3 regions of the Amycolatopsis sp. NPDC114478 genome follow, and region 1 is predicted to be linked to each of the others. Evidence: riboswitches for the same ligand, from Rfam matches in the RefSeq annotation. Region 1 holds a riboswitch; each other region holds the start of a gene.
What was found. Region 1 has a riboswitch for S-adenosylmethionine ahead of thrC (threonine synthase). Riboswitches for the same ligand answer to the same signal wherever they lie in the genome.
Positions count from the first base shown of each region.

Region 2: another riboswitch for S-adenosylmethionine. It lies ahead of ACZ7OH_RS28860 (methionine ABC transporter ATP-binding protein); the one in region 1 lies ahead of thrC (threonine synthase).
Region 3: another riboswitch for S-adenosylmethionine. It lies ahead of ACZ7OH_RS22340 (aminotransferase class V-fold PLP-dependent enzyme); the one in region 1 lies ahead of thrC (threonine synthase).

Region 1 is NZ_JBVKDO010000017.1:202,613-204,868, forward strand. It holds gene thrC (threonine synthase) at 33-1,298, opposite strand; SAM riboswitch class I at 1,312-1,445, opposite strand; gene holA (DNA polymerase III subunit delta) at 1,582-2,256, shown strand, end outside.
Region 2 is NZ_JBVKDO010000011.1:210,891-213,146, reverse strand. It holds gene ACZ7OH_RS28865 (4-(cytidine 5'-diphospho)-2-C-methyl-D-erythritol kinase) at 1-192, opposite strand, end outside; gene ACZ7OH_RS28860 (methionine ABC transporter ATP-binding protein) at 263-1,273, opposite strand; SAM riboswitch class I at 1,483-1,573, opposite strand; gene rsmA (16S rRNA (adenine(1518)-N(6)/adenine(1519)-N(6))-dimethyltransferase RsmA) at 1,712-2,256, opposite strand, start outside.
Region 3 is NZ_JBVKDO010000007.1:389,609-391,864, forward strand. It holds gene ACZ7OH_RS22330 (hypothetical protein) at 1-75, shown strand, start outside; gene ACZ7OH_RS22335 (M23 family metallopeptidase) at 355-1,005, shown strand; SAM riboswitch class IV at 1,088-1,202, shown strand; gene ACZ7OH_RS22340 (aminotransferase class V-fold PLP-dependent enzyme) at 1,240-2,256, shown strand, end outside.

The DNA.
Region 1 (2,256 bases):
GGGAAGCCGCTCGGCTGCCCCCGGCGTGGACGTCAGTAGCCGAGCGCCTCGTTCACGGCCTTGGCGGACGCCGGCACGGTCGCCTTCGGGCCGATGTGGTTCTCGACCGCGTCGAGGGTCTTGAGGCCGTCGCCGGTGATCAGGAGGACCGTCTCGGCGTCCGGGTCGAGCTTGCCCGTCTCGACCAGCTTCTTCGCCGTCGCCACGGTGACCCCGCCGGCGGTCTCGGTGAAGATGCCCTCGGTGCGGGCCAGCAGCCGGATGCCCTCGACGACCTCTTCGTCGGTGACGTCCTCGATCGCGCCGCCGGTGCGGTTGACGATGTCGAGGACGTACGGGCCGTCGGCCGGGTTGCCGATCGCCAGCGAGCGGGCGATCGTGTCCGGCTTCACCGGCTGGACCACGTCCTGGCCGGCGCGGAAGGCGGCCGACACCGGCGAGCAGCCGGTCGCCTGCGCGCCGAACACCTTGTACGGGCTGGCGTCCACGAGACCGAGCTGACCCAGCTCGCGGAAACCCTTGTCCACCTTCGTCAGCTGCGAACCGGAGGCGATCGGCACGACGATCTGCGGCGGGATGCGCCAGCCGAGCTGCTCGGCGACCTCGTAGGCCAGCGTCTTCGAGCCCTCGGAGTAGTACGGCCGGACGTTCACGTTCACGAACGCCCACTTCGGGTGCTCACCGGCCAGCTCGGTGGCGAGGCGGTTGACGTCGTCGTAGTTGCCGTCGACGGCGATCAGGTCGCCGTCGTACACCGCGGTGGTGAGGATCTTGGCGCGCTCGAGGGTCTTGGGGATCAGCACGACCGACCGCCAGCCGGCGCGGGCCGCGGCGGCGGCCGTCGCGTTGGCCAGGTTGCCGGTCGACGGACACGCGAGCACCTCGAACCCGAACTCGCGGGCCGCGGCCAGCGCGACGGCGACGACGCGGTCCTTGAACGAGTGCGTCGGGTTGCCGGTGTCGTCCTTGACCCACACGCGCTTGAGGCCGAGTTCCTTGGCCAGGCGGTCGGCGCGGATCAGCCGGGTCGCGCCGGGCTCGGTGTTCGGGATCTCTTCGACGTTGGACGGAACCGGGAGGAGCTTCTTGTAGCGCCAGATGTTCTTGGGGCCGGCCTCGATGTCTTCGCGGCGGACGCGGCCGAAGTCGTAGGCGACCTCGAGCGGCGAGAAGTCCTCGGCGGAGACGAACTCCGGGGCGAGCGGCTGCCGGTGACCCTCTTCCTTCGACACCAGTTCGACGGCGGGACCGAGATCCGGGGTCTTCGTGGTGGAGGTCGTGCCGAGGGTTGCGGTCATCGCGAGGTTCCTTTCCTCATCTGCCCCGCCGAAGCGGGCCGGAATTGGCACCGTGGTCGTCAGCTACCCCGCGATCGCGGGATGACAGGCTGTACGCCGGTTGCCGGGGCTTCGTCGGGCCGTTCCCTCTGCCCCTCTGGATGAGCGGTATTCGGTTGTCGGTGCGCGCGAACGAGCGCGCCGCCTCGAGGACACCGTACGACATGGCGCTCACGCTGTGCCATGCCGGCCGCCCGACATCACCGGAGAGGGCGCACGACACCGCAAGTGAGAGGATCCTCGGGTGACCGCGCAAGCCACCGCCCCCGCCCCGCTGCACCTGGTGCTGGGCGAGGAAGAACTGCTGATCGAGCGGGCCGTCCGCGAGACGCTCGCCGCCGCCCGCGCTATCGACGCGACGGCCGAGCTGACCCGCGTCCGGGTGTCCGAACTCACAGCCCCCGAGCTGGCCGAACTTGTCAGCCCGTCGCTGTTCAGCGAGGGCCGCGTGATCGTCCTGGAGTCGGCGCAGGACATCTCGCAGGAGCTGGCCGACGCCGTGGCGTCGTACCTGAAGGACCCCGCGGACGGCATCGTGCTGGTCGTCGTCCACACCGGCGGCGGCCGCAGCAAGGCGGGCAAGACGCTCCCCGCGTCGCTGAAGAAGGCCGGTGCCGAGGTCACGGAGTGCCCGAAGCTGACCAAGCCGGCGGAACGCGAGCAGTTCGTGCGGCACGAGATCCGCCGCGCGGGCGGCAAGATCGACCCGGCGGGGGTCGCCGCGTTGATCGACGCGGTGGGCTCCGACCTGCGAGAACTCTCGTCGGCGGCGAGCCAGCTGGTGGCCGACACGGGCGGGACGGTCGACGCCGACGCGGTCCGCCGCTACCACCGCGGCCGCGCCGACGTGACGGGCTTCGCGGTCGCGGAGAAGGCGGTGAGCGGCGACCGCTCGGCGGCGCTGGAGTCCCTGCGCTGG
Region 2 (2,256 bases), on a different contig from region 1:
CTCGCCCTCGCCGTAGATCTCCAGCCCCGGCTCTTCGGTGACGGCGACGGTCACCTCGTCGGTCAGCGACAGGGCCTGGAACACGGTCACCAGCTCGTGGTAACCGTCTTCGCGCAGGTCGTCGACCGCCAGGTGCAGGTTGACCTTGGCCGGGACCCGGACGGTGACTGGGGGCGGAACTACGGCGAGCACCCGACCAGCCTACGTGCCCGCGAAAACGCCCCGATGCGACGTGCGCATCGGGGCGTCTTCGAACTCGAGGTCAGGCCGCGACGCCCTGGGGGCCGCGAGCGGTGTGCGTCACGTGGCCGCCGCGCTCGGCGACCCACGCCAGGGCCGCGTCGGCGCGCTCGCCGCGGACGCCCAGGCGGAAGCGGCCGACCGGGGTGTCGCCGATCCGGGTCAGGCCGCCGCCGATGGTGGCGAACTCGACGTCGAACCGGCCCGCGGCCTCGGGCAGCAGCGCGCCGACCGACGCGAAGCCGACCAGCACGACGTCGACCGAGCGGTCGTAGCGCGCCGACTGCGCGCGGGTGGTCTCGATGGCGGGCAGCAGCGCCTGCGCGGTGCGGCTGGCCGGGTTCGAGATCAGGTCGAGCACGGTGCCGCGCTCGATGACCGTGCCGTCTTCGAGCACCGCGACGTCGTCGCAGACCCGGCGGACCACGCCGGCGTCCGGCGTCGTGATGACGACGGTGGTGCCGAGCTCGGAGCGGGCGCGGTCGAGCACGGTGAGCACCGAGCCGGCCTCCTCCGGGTCGATGCCGGCGGTCGGGTCGTCGGCCAGGAGCACGGCCGGCGCGGCCGCGAGGGCCTTGGCGACCGCGACGCGGCGGAGCTGACCCTCCGACAGCTCGCCCGGACGCTGCGTCGCGCGCTGCGTCAGGCCGACCAGGTCGAGCAGCGAGCCGACCCGGCTGCGGCGCTGCGGGCCGTCGACGCCGAGCTGCTCGAGCGGGGAAGCGATGTTGCCGGCGATGGTGCGCTCGGCGATCAGCTCCGGCTTGGTCGAGACGACACCGAGCTGACGGCGGATCTCGCGCAGGCGGCGGCCGTCGAGGGTGCCGGTGTTGAGGCCGTCGAGCCGCACGACGCCGCGGTCGGGCCGCTCCTGCAGCGCGATGCAACGGGCCAGGACGGACTTGCCGGACCCGGCCGGGCCGACCACGCCGAACAGCGAGCCGGCCTGGACGTCGACGCTCACGTCCCGCAGGGCGACGACCGAGTTTCCGTTGGTGGCAAAGGTTTTGGACAGGTTTTCGACGGTGATCACGAAGGCTCCAGAAAACGGGGTGCGCGCGGTGCGCGGCACCCGGCCGCAAGCAAAGTCCGTCCTGTGTGGACGGTGCGTGAAGAAGAGGTGGACCGGCTACGACAAGCTCAGTGGGAGCGTCGACATGCGGTCACGGAGCGGCGGCCTTCGTCGACTACGCGACGCCTGGTCAGGAGCAGGGGGCGAGCTACCCTCTTCATCGGAAACGGCCTCCATCGGTCCTGGCGGTAGCACCTGCCCTGCGGAGGGTGGTTGCTGCGACTTCGGCGAGCCAGGTCTCTCAGTCGCTCGGGATGGACGCTTCCGAGTAAAGCCGATCCCGAGGAGCGAAAGCAAGCCTGTTGGCCCAGATCACACGAGTGGAGGTGTCCGAATCGCGGGATCGCACGGCAAGAGGCGTATTTTCACCCGGCCGCGTTGACTTCCACTGTGGACCTGCTAACGGACCGCGGCGAGGCGGGCGAAGTCCTGCACGGCCAGCTGCTCACCGCGGGTCTTCGGGTCGATCCCGGCGGCCGCGAGCAGCTCGCCGGCCCGCTCGGCGGAGCCCGCCCAGCCGGCGAGCGCGGCGCGGAGGGTCTTCCTGCGTTGTGAGAAGGCGGCGTCGACGAGGCCGAAGAGCCGATCGCGGTCGTCCGACGCCGGAGCGTCACCGCGTTCGAAGGCGACGAGCGCCGAGTCGACGTTCGGCACCGGCCAGAACACCGACCGCGGCACGGCGGCGACCTTGCGCGCCGGGCCGTACCAGGCGAGCTTGACGCTGGGGACGCCGTAGATCCGGCTGCCGGGGCCGGCGGCCATCCGGTCGGCGACCTCGGTCTGCACCATGACCAGGCCCTTGGCGAGCGACGGCACCTCGGCGAGCAGGTGCAGCACGACCGGGACGGCGACGTTGTAGGGCAGGTTGGCGACGAGCGCGGTCGGCTCGCCCAGCTCCGCGCGGGTGACGCGCAAGGCGTCGGCCCCGACGACGGTCAGCCGGT
Region 3 (2,256 bases), on a different contig from region 1:
CCCGGGCCGGGTGAGCTGGCGGCGGGGAGCGCGGATCGGTGCTGCTGGGTCTGGCTGCGTGGCCCGACCGGGTGAGCTGGCCCGTCCGAGGCGCGAGTCGGCGCTGCTAGCTGCGGCTGCGCAGCCCCCGCCGCATGAGCTGAGCCGCCAAGCGCGCGGCCGCCGCACCCTGCGCGGCCCCCTGAACCGCGCCTTGTCCGGTCCCTGTCCACTCTCCGCGCCGACCTGGTGATCTTTTCCCGCAAGGGTGATCTTCCCCGTCCGGAATCTTCCCAATGATCCAACCTTTGGCCTACTCTCCGCCCGATCCGGTTAGTTCGAATGGGTGAGCGTTAAGCCAAAGGAGTACGCACGGTGACGAAACTGCACACTCGCCGGACGGTTCTCGCCGTCGCGATGACCGCGGCCCTCGGCTTGCTCGGCGCGCCGGCCGCGATCGCCGAGGTGGCTCCGTTCCCGGCACTCGCCCTGCCGTTCAAGGCCGGTCAGCAGGTCTACTCCGCCGGCATCCACTCCGACGACGGCAGCACCGGCGTCAAGAACGCCATCGACTTCAGCCCGGCCGACCGGACCGTGCGCGCACCTCTGGCCGGGACCGTCCACCTGCAGCACTGCGCCGGTGGCGACTGGGTCACCATCGACCACGCCGGCGGCTGGCGGACCGGGTACTACCACATGGAAGGCATCAAGGTCACCGACGGTGAGCACGTCGAGGCCGGGACCGTCCTCGGGTCGACCGGCAACGCGCTCCCGTGCGGCGGCAGCAGCACCGGCGCCCACGTGCACTTCACGCTCTGGACCGTGCCCGACGCCGCGAACTGGGACGGCAAGTCCTTCGCGGAGGTCTCGACGGCCGTCGCCCAGGCCGATGGCGAGCCCGTCGACGGCAAGACCATCGGTGGCTGGCGCTTCACCGCGGGAGCCGAGCAGTACACCGGCACCGCGACGCACCTCGCGGACAACGCCATCACGCAGCTCCCGGGACGGTTCCGCGCGAAGCTCTGAGGCCTCACCGTGTGTGAGCGGCGTCTCAGAATGTGAGGCGGGGGTTGGCCGCCGGCCGCGTTCTCGGTTACCTTCGGGCTCAGGTCATGAGTGCCAGCGCGAAGCCCCGGCTTGCTGGCCGGCAACCCTCCTACCGCGGTGGGGTGCCCCGGGTGAAGACCGGGCCGGTCGCGCCGTGCGACGGGCAAGCGCGGGCCCCTCGCCGGGGTCCCCCGGACCGCCGAGGAGGCACCGATGACTCTCGCCATCGACCGCACCAGCACGACCACCCTGGCCGCCGTCACCGCGAAAACCGTTGTCACGCAAGACATCCCGACCGTCGCGGGGGCCGCCCTGCGCGTCCCGCTCGTCACGGGCGAGACGATCGGCTACGCCAACCTCGACCACGCTGCGAGCGCCCCTTGTCTCGACGCCGTCCGCGCGAAGGTCGACGAATTCCTGCCCTGGTACGCCAGCGTCCACCGCGGCGCCGGCTTCGCGTCCCAGGTCTCCACCAAGCTCTACGAACGCACTCGCGACGTCCTTCGCCGTTTCGTCGACGCCCGCCGGACCGACACCGTCGTGTTCACCCGCAACACCACCGACTCCTTCAACCTGCTCGCCCGCAGCCTGCCGCGGCACACCACGGTGGTCGTCTTCGACACCGAGCACCACGCCGCGCTGCTGCCGTGGCAGGGCCCGAACGTCCGGCGGATCCCGACCCCGCGCACCCGCCTCGCGGCAGTGTCCGCTGTGGACGAAGCCCTCGCGGATGCCCCGCAGGGACCGCGATTGGTCGTCGTCACGGGAGCGTCCAATGTGACCGGTGAGCTGCTCCCCGTCGCCGAAATCGCCGCCGTGGCGCGCAGGCACGGCGCGCGCATCGCGCTCGACGCCGCCCAGCTCGCCCCGCACCGCCGGATCTCGATCAAGGACCTGGACGTCGACTACGTCGCCCTGTCCGGCCACAAGCTGTACGCGCCCTTCGGTGCGGGCGCCCTGATCGGGCGCGCCGACTGGCTGCGCGCCGCCCGGCCGTACCTCGCCGGCGGCGGCGCGACCAAGCTCGTCACCGAGGACGCCGTCGTCTGGAACACCGGGCCCGAGCGTCACGAAGCCGGCTCGCCCAACACCGTCGGCGTCTACGCGCTCGGCGTCGCGTGCGAAACCCTCGGCGAAAACTGGGCCGCGATCGCAAACCACGAGCAGGCCCTGCTCACCCGGCTGCGCAAGGGACTCGAAGGCATCCCGGGCTGCGCCGAGCTGCGGCTG